3 regions of the Margalitia sp. FSL K6-0131 genome follow, and region 3 is predicted to be linked to each of the others. Evidence: riboswitches for the same ligand, from Rfam matches in the RefSeq annotation. Region 3 holds a riboswitch; each other region holds the start of a gene.
What was found. Region 3 has a riboswitch for thiamine pyrophosphate ahead of thiT (energy-coupled thiamine transporter ThiT). Riboswitches for the same ligand answer to the same signal wherever they lie in the genome.
Positions count from the first base shown of each region.

Region 1: linked by a shared signal. The riboswitch ahead of thiW (energy coupling factor transporter S component ThiW) and the one ahead of thiT (energy-coupled thiamine transporter ThiT) in region 3 are both predicted to bind thiamine pyrophosphate.
Region 2: linked by a shared signal. The riboswitch ahead of tenA (thiaminase II) and the one ahead of thiT (energy-coupled thiamine transporter ThiT) in region 3 are both predicted to bind thiamine pyrophosphate.

Region 1 covers NZ_JBBOZS010000001.1:3,043,012-3,047,286, forward strand. The annotation lists gene NSQ59_RS14890 (ABC transporter ATP-binding protein) at 1-361, opposite strand, end outside; gene tenA (thiaminase II) at 449-1,120, opposite strand; gene thiW (energy coupling factor transporter S component ThiW) at 1,144-1,665, opposite strand; TPP riboswitch at 1,742-1,844, opposite strand; TPP riboswitch at 1,927-2,029, opposite strand; RNA gene ssrS (6S RNA) at 2,428-2,624, opposite strand; gene NSQ59_RS14910 (MFS transporter) at 2,804-4,015, opposite strand; gene NSQ59_RS14915 (LysR family transcriptional regulator) at 4,045-4,275, opposite strand, start outside.
Region 2 covers NZ_JBBOZS010000001.1:2,939,232-2,943,506, reverse strand. The annotation lists gene NSQ59_RS14395 (ABC transporter permease) at 1-661, shown strand, start outside; gene NSQ59_RS14390 (alpha-glucosidase/alpha-galactosidase) at 710-2,029, shown strand; TPP riboswitch at 2,220-2,327, shown strand; gene tenA (thiaminase II) at 2,447-3,148, shown strand; gene tenI (thiazole tautomerase TenI) at 3,223-3,846, shown strand; gene thiO (glycine oxidase ThiO) at 3,843-4,275, shown strand, end outside.
Region 3 covers NZ_JBBOZS010000001.1:3,942,700-3,946,974, reverse strand. The annotation lists partial or broken gene NSQ59_RS27985 (YjcZ family sporulation protein) at 33-110, shown strand; gene NSQ59_RS19375 (hypothetical protein) at 380-637, shown strand; gene NSQ59_RS19370 (histidine kinase N-terminal domain-containing protein) at 731-1,840, opposite strand; TPP riboswitch at 2,028-2,131, shown strand; gene thiT (energy-coupled thiamine transporter ThiT) at 2,265-2,843, shown strand; gene NSQ59_RS19360 (transglycosylase domain-containing protein) at 3,168-4,275, shown strand, end outside.

The sequences.
Region 1 (4,275 bases), 900 kb from region 3:
TTTCCCATTCCGCAAGGCCTGTTTTCCGAAGCCATTCTCTCACATCCTCTTTTGTATAGTTATTTCCTTTTTGAATTTCTGAATGAAGCATTAAGTTCTCTAAAACAGTCCTCCATGGTAAAAGCAAGTTCTGCTGTGGCATATAACCGAAACTGCCCGGAGATGGAATTGCCGTATCCATTAATATTTGTCCCGTTTTCGGTTGGAGCAGTCCAGCAATTAGTTTTAAAATGGTGCTCTTACCTGAACCGCTTTTTCCTATCAAACTAACAAATTCACCTTTTTCAACCGTTAAAGAAAAATTGGAAACAATCGGGTTGTGATCATAGGTAAAAGAAACCTTCTCTAAATGAAGTGTCATTTTACTCTTTCCTTTCTAAAAAGGCTCTTTTCTTTATCTACCTTATAATTTATATGTGTCAGTAGATAAGCTACATAAAGCAGCCCTTTATAATGGCCAATCTTGTCCAGACATAAGCATCTCCCAAAATAAATATTCATATTTGGAAGTGATTTGAAAATGATTTTCCAGCACTGCCAGTTCCTCCTCTGATTTCCCAATAGTTATTTCATCCAATAATTTAATCAACCATAGTGCAATGGAACCGAATTCATCGGAGGAATACGTCTCTATCCATGTTTTGTAAGGATTATTCTCCAGCTGATGTCCATATTGTTTTTTCAATAGCTTTCCAATTTCCCAGTAGTCCCAAGCACATGGCAGCAGACATGAAATGAGCTCTGCAAGCGTTCCATTTTGGGCAACACTTAACATATAGCTCGTATATGCTAAATTATTTGGCGTAGGCTTTGTTTGTTCCAACTCTTCCGTTGTTATACCAAACTGACTAGCGTATTCCCGATGAACATTCATTTCAAAATGAAGAATGTTATGTAGTAGCTGGGCAAAATGTGTCATCGATGCAAGATCATTTGCTTTTTGAACACCAATAGCATATAACTTCGCATATTGGATCAAATAAACATAATCCTGTTTCATATATTCTTGAAACATTTCTTTCGGAAGTGTCCCTTTCCCTATTCCTTGTACAAATGGATGCTGATGATTTTGATTCCAGATTGATTGAATATTATTAAATAAGCGTTCAGAAAAAGTCATTTTTCATTGCTCCTTCCTGTGGCCTAAAGCTCACGATTGAAAAGACTGTTTTTGCGAATGATTCCCTGCAGTGCCTGATTTTTCAGTAAAACCTTTAAAACAATTATTCCAATTACCGCACCTCCGAAAGAACTTACAATAAATGCTGGAATAAAGCCAAAAACGGCTGCTTTTTGCCCAAGGATAAGAGTGGCCAGCGGATAACAGCAAATAGCACCAATGATACCTGTCCCCACTACTTCACCAGTAAATGCCCACAAAAGCTTTTTCGTTTTCATAAATAAAATCCCTGAAAGAAAAGCACCAATCATACTTCCTGGAAACGCGAAAATCGATCCCGTCCCTGCCATGTTCCGTATAAGGGAAACAATAAATGCCTGGGCAACCGAATACATCGGTCCTAATAGAACAGCCGTTAAAACATTTGCCATATGCTGAATGGGAAAAATCTTTGCAAAGCCTACCGGAATGTACACGATATTACTTGTTAATGTAGTGATGGCAATAATCACACAAGTTAAAGTCATTTTTTTAACCTTACTCATAATAAAAAATTCCTCCTTTATAATAAAAAAACCGCTCTCAAAATAGAAAGCGGTTGTAGCATTAGTTGTATATCTCAACAACAATCTACCGCTTCCCTACGCCAGTACAACCTGGATCAGGTCCAAAGGGTTTCAATCCAACGATTTCTCTCAGCCACACGGCTCCCCTAGCAGATACTAATATTCAATTGGAAGGACGCAAAAAACCCGCCCTTCATGTAAGGACGGGTTACATTTACAAGGATAAAATATTCATTACCTTCATAAATTCAGCCACTTCCTTACGCCAGCACTAACTGGATCAAGTTCAAAGGGTCCAGAACATATCTGTCTCAGTCTGTTTAAGACTCCCCTAGTGATTCATTATTCATTTATATACATATACTAGCACAAATTTTAGAAAAAGAAAGAAGAAATTTTATTATATTAATAAAATAACCATCGGAGATAATGTAATCATCAATCTTTTCGACCTTTGTATCATAAATTGAGTCGGGATTTGGGTACCTTGTTTCCTTAATTCTCCCTCTTTCATGATAACACTCCTTCCATCATTTTTATTTACAGTCAATTTTTTTGGTCTAATGCAACTTTTTATTATATATTATCCAAAATTCAAGATTATGTTCGCCAATTTTGATTATTTTTTTCCTCAGTTTATTAGTTATTATGAATTTATTTATGGTTTTATCTTCACATAGACTTAAAAACGCTAAACACAAAAAAGCCAGTTTCTTATGGAAACTGACTAAGTTGATTATGTAAGGAGCCGCCTTTGCCGTAATTTAATGATAAGAAAGTTTTAAACCACCACTCCTCAAAGTGGGTGTTCTCAGAAACGTTTCTGCGTGTCCTCCATGTCTTATAGACAGAGGCTTGTCATTCCGGTTTCTATATAAACTCCCTATTACAGCTCAAAGGTTAAAACTTTATTATGATTACGAACAACGCAGCTTGTGTTATTATATTACTCCCCTTTTGATAAAAAATCAAATGAAAGGTTTTCCATCCAATTTTAATGTCTGCAGACAAAGATTCCTCTATGTCATTAAAGGCGGTAATTTTCATAGTGTTTTTACGAAAATAACGTTTATATGAAAAAACGAATTCAGTGCCCACTATTGATATTTTTGAGCACTTACACCCGATGAGAAGAAACTTGAAGCTTCCTTTTCGCTATTGTTGCTAAACGGATAGAGAATAATACCGCAATGACAGCAAATATAGCGATCATCCCAACGACACCCATCCATCCGAAATTACTGTAGAAGGTTCCGCTTACCGTACCTCCAATACTTGAGCCTGTGTAATAAAAGAACAAATAAAGAGCTGATGCTTGTGCTTTATCATGTGACGAAAGCTTTCCAACCCAGCCGCTTGCAATGGAATGGCCGGCAAAAAATCCGAAAGTAAAAATAGCAATGCCAATAATTTTTAGCCATAGATTTGTGTTAAGGGTTATGAGTGACCCGATTAATAATATAGCGAGAGAAACTTGCAAGATTTTTCTTCTGCCATGTTTATCTGCCAACATTCCCATCCATGTTGAACTAAAGGTTCCAACTAAATAGACGACGAAAATAAATCCGACTAAGGTTTGACTTAAGGAATAAGGCGGTGCAATTAATTGAAATCCAATATAATTATAAAGAGAAACAAAGCTTCCCATTAATAAAAATCCAATACCAAATAGATAAATTAATCCAGGTTCTTTAAATTGACTGAACAGTGATGTTCCTAATTTTCCAATCTCCAATTTTCGTGCTTGGAAATGAGTTGACTTGGGTAATGTAAACCAAAATAATAGACTCGCAAGTAAACTGATAATACCAATTACTACAATAGCAATTCTCCAATTAAAAAAATCGGTCAGGACCCCGCTGATGATACGTCCGCCCATACCGCCGATAGAGTTTCCGCTTATATATAACCCCATCGCCATTCCCAAACTTTTCGGCTCAATTTCCTCCCCCAAATAAGCCATTGCAATCGCAGGCAATCCGCCTAAAACAATCCCTTGCAGAATTCTTAGTAAAAGTAATAAATGAAAACTTGGACTAAATGCTGTTAATATTGCTAATATCGAAGAAGCTACTAATGAAATCGTCATAACCGGTTTTCGACCATATACTTCTGAGAGAGAGCCTGTAAGCAGCATACTAATAGCTAGTGCAATGGTGGTAGACGATAATGTTAAACTAGATACTGCCGGTGAAACATGATACTCCTTCGCAATATCCGGCAGTAATGGCTGGGTGCTCCAAAGAATGGCAAATGTGTTGAAACCGCCAGCAAATAGGGCTAAATTTGTTTTTTTGAAATTGGCGGTTCCACGTTCTATATATCCCATGATGAATGATAAACTCCTTTTTTTCTAGGCTAAAATTTCTGAACTTGAGAAAGGCTTTTGACAAACACAATGAACCTTTCCGTGACAGGCGATAAATACCTTCCCTTCTTCCATGTGAGCCCGATTTCCCTCATACAAACCGGATTTTTTAAACGGATGAGTTTGATTTTATTCTTATCCAATACTTTCACATCAGGAACGATAGACACTCCTAATTGGGCTTCCACCAAGCCCGCGACAGTACCTATCTCTTCGCCTTC
Region 2 (4,275 bases), 1.0 Mb from region 3:
TTTACTGGTATTAGTTTTCGGCTATTTGTTAGGTTCTTTGATAGGAGTCACCATTACTAAAGGGAAAACTCCTCCATTTATTATTACTTTAGGCGCGATGATGATCTTTAGGAGCGTTACCCAACAATTCATGCAAGGTTACAACCCGACAGTGCCGATGGATTTCTTACAAGTTTCCAATCTCAGCATTGGAGGATATTTGATTATGCCGATTCTATATTGGGCTATCATTGCATATATCCTTTATTATGTCTCTAAGCGAACCGTTTTCGGGAGACAAGTCATTGCGGTCGGTTCCAATGAAAAATCGGCAAAGCTATCCGGAGTAAATGTAGATAAAATTAAGGTACGAGTATATGCATTAATGGGGATTCTTGTTTCCATTGCGGCTATTCTTCAAGTGACTAGGATAGGTTCCATGGACTTTGCAAACGCTGGAAGAGGAGCAGAAATGGATGCTATTGCTGCAGCGGTAGTAGGTGGAACAAGCCTGATGGGCGGAAGAGGATTTATTATCGGTACCATCTATGGGATGTTAATTATTGCGGTAATGAATAATTTATTGAATTTATTTGGAGTGCCGCCGTTTTTAAGAGAGGCGTTTAAAGGGATTATAGTGATTGGAGCTGTGCTTCTGCAAAGGAAGGAAAAATCAGCTTAAGAGTGGAATAGTTTAATAGAAAAAATTCTGTTAAATAAGGAGAGAATAATGTCTAAAATTACGTTTTTAGGAGCGGGAAGTACTGTATTTGCAAAGAATGTCCTGGGAGATTGTATGTTAGTTCCAGCTTTAGAAGGCTTTGAATTTGCGTTGTTTGATATTGATGAACAGCGTTTAAGCGATTCAGAAAAAATGCTGACTAATTTAAAAGAAAACCTAAACAAAAACATTCAAATCAAAGCGTATCATGATCGGAAAGAGGCACTTAGGGATGCAAAATACGTCATCAATGCCATTCAAGTAGGCGGATACAAACCAAGTACGGTTATTGATTTTGAGATTCCGAAAAAATATGGTTTAAGACAAACGATTGCAGATACGGTCGGAATAGGCGGAATCTTCCGTAATCTGCGCACCATTCCGGTAATGCTTGATTTTGCAAAGGATATGGAAGAAGTGTGTCCTAATGCATTATTCCTCAATTACACGAATCCAATGGCGGTTTTAACTGGGGTTATGAATCGTTTTACAAATATCAAAACGGTTGGATTATGTCATAGTGTCCAAGTTTGTACAAAAGAGTTATTTCGTTCATTAGGGATGGATCCAAAAGGAGTACAGGAAAAGATTGCTGGCATTAACCATATGGCATGGTTGTTAGAAGTAAAAAAGGATGGGAAAGATCTATATCCTGAAATAAAGAAAAGAGCGAAAGAAAAACAAAAAACAAAGCACCATGATATGGTCCGATTCGAATTGATGGATAAGTTTGGCTACTATGTAACGGAATCATCCGAACACAATGCTGAATACCATCCATATTTTATAAAATCAAGGTATCCAGAGCTGATAGACAAGTACAATATTCCACTTGATGAATATCCGCGCAGATGTGTGAACCAAATAGAAAATTGGGAAAGAATGAGAGAGGATTTAGTAAATAACAAGTCATTAGACCATACTCGTACAAAAGAATACGGCTCAAGAATTATCGAAGCAATTGAAACAGATATTCCATTTAAATTTGGCGGAAATGTGCTCAATACAGGAAGACTTATTAGCAACCTACCTGAAAAAGCATGTGTAGAAGTTCCATGTATTGCAGATCGCAGCGGCATCACTCCTACCTATGTAGGGGATCTCCCAGAGCAATTAGCAGCACTTAACCGAACAAATATCAATACTCAACTGCTCACCATAGAGGCAGCCATTACTGGAAAGCGGGAACACATTTATCAAGCAGCTATGCTGGATCCACATACATCAGCTGAATTATCGTTGGATGATATCGTTTCGTTATGTGATGATTTAATCGAAGCGCATGGGGAATGGCTGCCGAAGTTTGATGGATCACCAGTGTTAGTTTGATGATAAGTATTTATCATGTATGAAGTGGTTAAAAGTTGGATCCGTGAAGATCTAAAAATACTTAAATATCATTTTAAATAAGTAAGATAGTTGAAAGGAAATAAGACATTACTAGACAATATATCTTCTTGACATATATTTAAATCATGCTATGATAATAGCGAAATATTGTTGGAAAACTTAATATTTTTTTAACCACTAGGGGTGCCATTTAAATGGCTGAGATTAAAGTGTGACTTTGAGACTCTTAGAACCTGATCTGGTTTATACCAGCGTAGGGAAGTGGAACAAGGAAATTTTTTGTGTATTTTAATTTCCATATAAAACCACTTTCTTGAGCGTTGAGAAAGTGGTTTTTTGTTGCACTTTGAAAAGATCTATGGATGCACAACAAAATGATTTTTTGGAGGAGATCGTATGAATTTTTCAGAACAGTTACGACAAGAAGTGGATACCATTTGGGAAGCTAGTTTTCATCATCCTTTTGTGACGGGAATTGCAGATGGAAGCCTATCATTGGAAAGTTTTCGATATTATGTGTTACAGGATTCGTATTATCTTTCTCATTTTGCAAGGGTGCAAGCTTATGGGGCAGCTAAGGCACCAGATTTACATACAACGGCACGTATGGCGGTCCACGCACAAGGGACGGCTGAAGCCGAGCTTAAACTACATGCTCATTTTTCTAAACAATTGGGGATCACAGAAGCTGAAAGAGAGGAATTTAAGCCTGCACCGACAGCTTATGCTTATACATCTCATCTGTACCGTGCGGCATTTGCAGGTCATATCGGTGATATAATTGCTGCCTTATTGCCGTGCTATTGGCTTTATGATGAAATTGGGCAGCGATTAAAGGGAAATACACCAGAGGAACCAATTTACCAAGAATGGATTGCGGCATATGGCGGTGAGTGGTTTCATGAAAAAGTGATGGAGCAAATCCAGCGTATTGACGAGATTGCCAAGCAAGTAACGGATTCGGATTTAGAACGAATGACACAACATTTTATCATAAGCAGTCAATACGAATACTCCTTTTGGGAAATGGCTTATCGGATGGAAGATTGGCCGATTAAGCAAAAGGTCAACAGTTTATTGATAGCTGATTTGGAATAGGAAAAAGATTGCACTCTTATTAAATATGAAATAGAGTACGAGATTTATCAAATATTGAGGTTGGTGGATGTAAATTGAGGCCCGAGCTACATATTATTTCAACAGGAATGCAGTCTGTTTCTGAAATGGTTCAAATCGTAGGTGAAATTCATCCTTATATCGATGCTTTTCATATTAGGGAAAAAAAGAAATCGGCCAGGGAGCTTATTGAAATAGTGAATCAATTAAACGCTAACGGCGTTCCGTTAGAAAAAATAATAATCAATGACCGTATAGATGTAGCAATGGTCGCGCGGGTAAAGGGTGTACAACTTGCTTATCATAGCTTGGACATTTCTGCGGTAAAAGGGGTGTTTCCAAGTTTAAGGTTGGGCTGTTCCGTTCATTCCCTAAATGAGGCGTTGTATGCTGAAAAGTTCGGTGCAGATTATGTGTTGTTTGGACATATTTTTTCCACGCAATCCAAGCCTGATGTAGAACCACGCGGTTTGGAAAAATTAAGAGAAGTAACTACGAAAGTGACTATTCCTGTGATTTCTATTGGCGGTATTGATTTTAAGCACGTGAAAAAGGTGTTAAAAACAGGGGTACAAGGGGTTGCTGTAATGTCTGGGGTCATGTTGGCGGACAATCCCCTTCAAGCAGTAAAAGAATATTCATTTCAACTTGGGTTAAGGGAAAGAGGTAAAGCAAAATGAGTGAATGTTATGATGCCATCGTTGTAGGTGGCGGTGTTAATGGCAGTGCAATTTCCTATAACCTTGCGAAACGTGGCTTAAAGGTAATTCTATTAGAAAAGGACCGTTTAGCTAGCAAAGCATCAAGTGCGGCGGCGGGAATGCTTGCTGCCCAAGCAGAGCTTGAAAAGGATGGCCCACTCTTTCAATTGGCCAAAAAGAGCCGTTCGATGTTTCCTAATCTAGCTGTGGAATTAAAGGAAAGGTCAGGGATTGATATTGAATTGGTGCAGAAGGGATTAGTCAAGATTGCCAGTTCACAAGCAGAGGTACAGGAGTTTCAAAAAATGATGGAGGCAAAGCAGCAAGCAGGGGAAACGGTGGAATGGATGACAGGAAAACAATTATGTGAAAAAGAACCTGCTTTATCACCTAATTTACTTGGAGGAA
Region 3 (4,275 bases):
GATATCCTGGATATGGCTACGGTGTCGGTTTTGGAGCTGGACGTGGATTCGCGTTAATCGTGGTGTTGTTTATTCTTCTTATTATCGTTGGTGCAGCTTATGTATACTAGGTAACCGGAATATCCCTTTTCCACATTTAGCAGGAAAGGGATATTCTTTTTTTAAGAAGGTTAAATGCTTAAATTGTTATTTTAATGAATTATAGTACCCGAAATGAAAAGCGGGACGACCAAGGCAGTTATTTGCTAGAACCTTGTCATAAATTACATAAGAAAATTAAGCGATGGCCCTGTACGATTGTCCATCTCAAAAAATATAAATCTCCATACACTAAAGTGTAGGAATTTAATGGAGGTGAACACAATTGAATTACTATCATATGTGTCAGCGTGGGATTGGAAGACCCGTTGAAATTCGTACAAAAGACGGAAGAATTCATCGGGGAATAATTCATCGAGTAGATAATAGGATGGTATATTTAAGACCTCTTCCAGGAGGATATGGAGGTTACGCATATCCATTTTATGGTGGATATGGTTATCCATATTGGGGCTGGGGCTGGGGTTGGGGCTTCGGTGCAGGAATAGCATTAGGTGCAATTGGAGCCTTGGCCTTTTTACCTTTCTTTTTTTGGTAATATATTGCTGGATTTATATGAACAAAGAAACTCTTCCAATTTCGGGAGAGTTCTTTACTTTAACAGTATGTATATGGATGCTTCTAAAAGTTGTTATGTATGTGGAAGTAGGATCTTAAATACAGTCCATTCATCCGTTGAATGACACGTTAATATTCCGCCATGCTTTTCTATAGTATTTTTGCATACATAAAGCCCTAACCCGGTTCCGCTTTCCTTTTGTGAAACAAATGGTTCAAAAATATGATCTATTAAGCTTTCAGGAATTTTTGGACCATTATTAGCTATTTCTAACGATACAAATGAGTCTTGTTTATCTAATTTAATCCGAATAATTGGGTGTTCTATATTTAATAAAACATCTATCGCATTAAAAATAATATTAACAAGCACCTGTTTGATCTCATCATGATAACCTAAAATGCTATAATTTTCTTTGTATTCCTTTTGTACCTCTACATTCACTTCTAATATTCGAGGATATAAAAATGATAATACTTGTTCAATTAAATCATTGAGCAAAACAGTTGTTTTTTTATTTTCGATAATTTCCTTTTTTGATAGCATCAAAAATTGTGAAATACTAAACTTTAATTGTTCAAGCTCATTGGAAATGATGTCCAAATAAGGAATCTCAGGGTAATCTGCTCTTAATAATTGAACGAAACCGTGAATAGATGTTAGCGGGTTACGGAATTCATGAACAAAACTGGAAGTCATTTGTCCCAGAAGTGTTAACCGATCTTGATGTGTCGAAGAAATATATTGATTTTTTTCTTTAATAATCATATCCTGTGTTTCAGAATACTTGGAAACAGCGTAATAAAGAAATTGATCAAAAGTGTAGTTTACCTTATCTAAGGAAGGCTGCAGTTTATTCCACTCCGTATGCAGGGAGCATAAATTCTTGAAAATGATAGTACGTCCCAAATTAACATTATAAACAAATTCACCAATATTAATATTGGCATTTTTTCTTTCTTCTGCAACTTTTTCTGATAACGGTTTTAATAGCTGATCAATTTGATTTTTTGGCATTGAGATGGCCTTCAAAACAATATCGTACATAAATTGGCCATTTAAAAGCACACCTTCTTTAAAGGGATCTTTTTCGCTTATTAATATTTTGTTATTCCATTGGGATAAGATTCGCTCACGACAATCTTCCAGAAAATCTATAACAACATCTTTTAACGGAATCATTTTGTCACCCCCTAAAAAAACGTTACTTTAGAGAACATAAGTGTTTTATTTTAAATATATCAAAATTATCAAACACTTTCCAAGTTATTTTAATGAATTTACTACTTTTCTTAAATAAATGGAGAATAAAGTAAAAATGATTGTCAAATGTATAGTTTCGTAGTATATTCAAGAAGGTAAAAATGAATATTCCCACAAGGGGAGCCGATATGGCTGAGAGTGAACGACTGAGTTCTGACCCTATGAACCTGTTAGATAATGCTAGCGCAGGGACTGTGGTTTGATGGAATGAGCAATACAAGGACTTCCTAAAAACCGTCCTGTATTGCTTTTTTATTTATAGCAATATAGAGGTTTTATTCATCCCGGTCCCTAATAGGGCAGTCAGTTCATAATGAAGTATTAGGGAATGGGGAGGATGAAAATGAGAACGAAAACGTTATTTCTTGTGGAAGTTGCTGTTTTAGGAGCACTTGCTTATTTGCTTGATCTTGTATCAAGTGTTATTTTTCAAGCGATATGGCCAGAAGGAGGTTCTGTTTCTATCGCGATGGTTCCGGTTTTTATCATGGCATATCGTTGGGGACTAAAAGGCGGACTATTAACCGGATTTATATTGGGATTATTACAATTTATCATTGGATATTCTAAAGTATATGTATTAATACAGCTTATTTTAGATTATTTTGTAGCATTTACAGTATTGGGATTTGCAGGTCTTTTTGCAAATCAAGTGCGTAGTGCTATTCAGGAATCAAAAAAAGGGAAATGGATTACGTTTTCAGTTATAGGAATATTTGTCGGTTGTATATTAAGATTTATCGTTCATTTTTATACAGGAATTGTATTCTTTGGATCTTACGCACCAAAAGGGCAGCCGGTAGCGCTTTATTCATTCTTATATAATGGTACTTATATGTTGCCAAGCTTTATCTTAAGCTCTATTTTGGTTGTATTCATTTTAATAACAGCTCCAAGACTTGTAAAGAATGTAAAAAAATAATAGAAACGAAGAAGGGGAGCTATCCCTTTCTTTTTATATAATCATAAAAAAATAATTAGTAACTAGCTCACGTCAATCAACTAACGGAACCGTTAAAGATAAGTGGGCATCATCTTCTGAACTGCCTCTGGTGCGTTATCTAAATCTTGCGACGAAGCACCTATAGCCCTATGACAATGGTTAGGGGCCACTGTTTTTAAAATTTCCATTGATTTTTTTCAAGTTCCATAATATCCTTTAGCATAGAAATAGAGACAGCTCTATTTTGTAAATATTGGAATGTGATTCCTCCATTCCAAATGAATGATGAAAGCAGGGAACTACATGAAACGGTTACAGCCAGTTTGGGTTGCTGTAAAACGGTTATGGAAGAAAGCACATATGAATCAAATAATCTTGCTGGCACTATCCCTTGTAGTGTTAGGATTTTTGGGATTTTTCACCTATTTTGCCAGTACGGTTAATGTTGGCTCATTGAAAAAAGGATTAGCACAATCCACAGCGATTTACGATAAAGATGGGGATCTTGCAAGTAAAATATCAGCCAATCGAACAGAAGGAGTCTCCATAAAACAAGTGCCGGACAATTTGAAAAATGCAGTTGTTGCAATTGAGGACCATAGATTTTATGATCACGGCGGGTTCGATATCCGCGGAATGACAAGCGCCTTTTTCAAAAACATTGCCGCAGGCGGTGTTACGGCCGGAGGAAGTACGATTACCCAACAGTTAACGAAGAATGCACTTCTTTCCCCGGAAAGAACATATAGACGTAAAATTGAAGAGCTTTTTTTAGCTGTTAAAATTGAAAAATATTATTCTAAAGATGATATTTTACAAATGTATTTAAACCAAATCTTTTTTGGACATGGTGCTTGGGGTGTTCAAAACGCATCTAAGAAATATTTCGGGAAAGATGTCCAGAATGTTGATTTAAGTGAAGCAGCAACATTGGCCGGCATCATTAATGCACCATCTGCACTCGATCCATATAAACATATGGACCGGGCAATTCAGCGCAGAAATGTTGTGTTGGGAGCCATGAAAAAATATGGTTACATTACAAATGATCAGTATAAAAAAGCAGTTAACGAAAAATTAGTTTTAAAAGACACTGGGGGAGATCCTTTAAAAGGAAAATATCCTTATTATGTGGATGCGGTATTAGATGAAGCAATTAATCGTTATGGATTGACACAAGATGAGATTTTAACCAGAGGATATCGCATTTATACAGAGATGGATCAAAACATTCAATCTGGACTTGAACGTGTATACCAAAATGATTATTTATTTCCTTCGGGACGCAGCGGAGATTTAGTACAAAGCGGAGGGATTTTGCTGGATCCAAAATCGGGTGGAGTAAGAGCACTTGTAGGCGGAAGAGGTCAAAAGGTATTTCGGGGATTTAACCGGGCTACCCAGCTGCAAA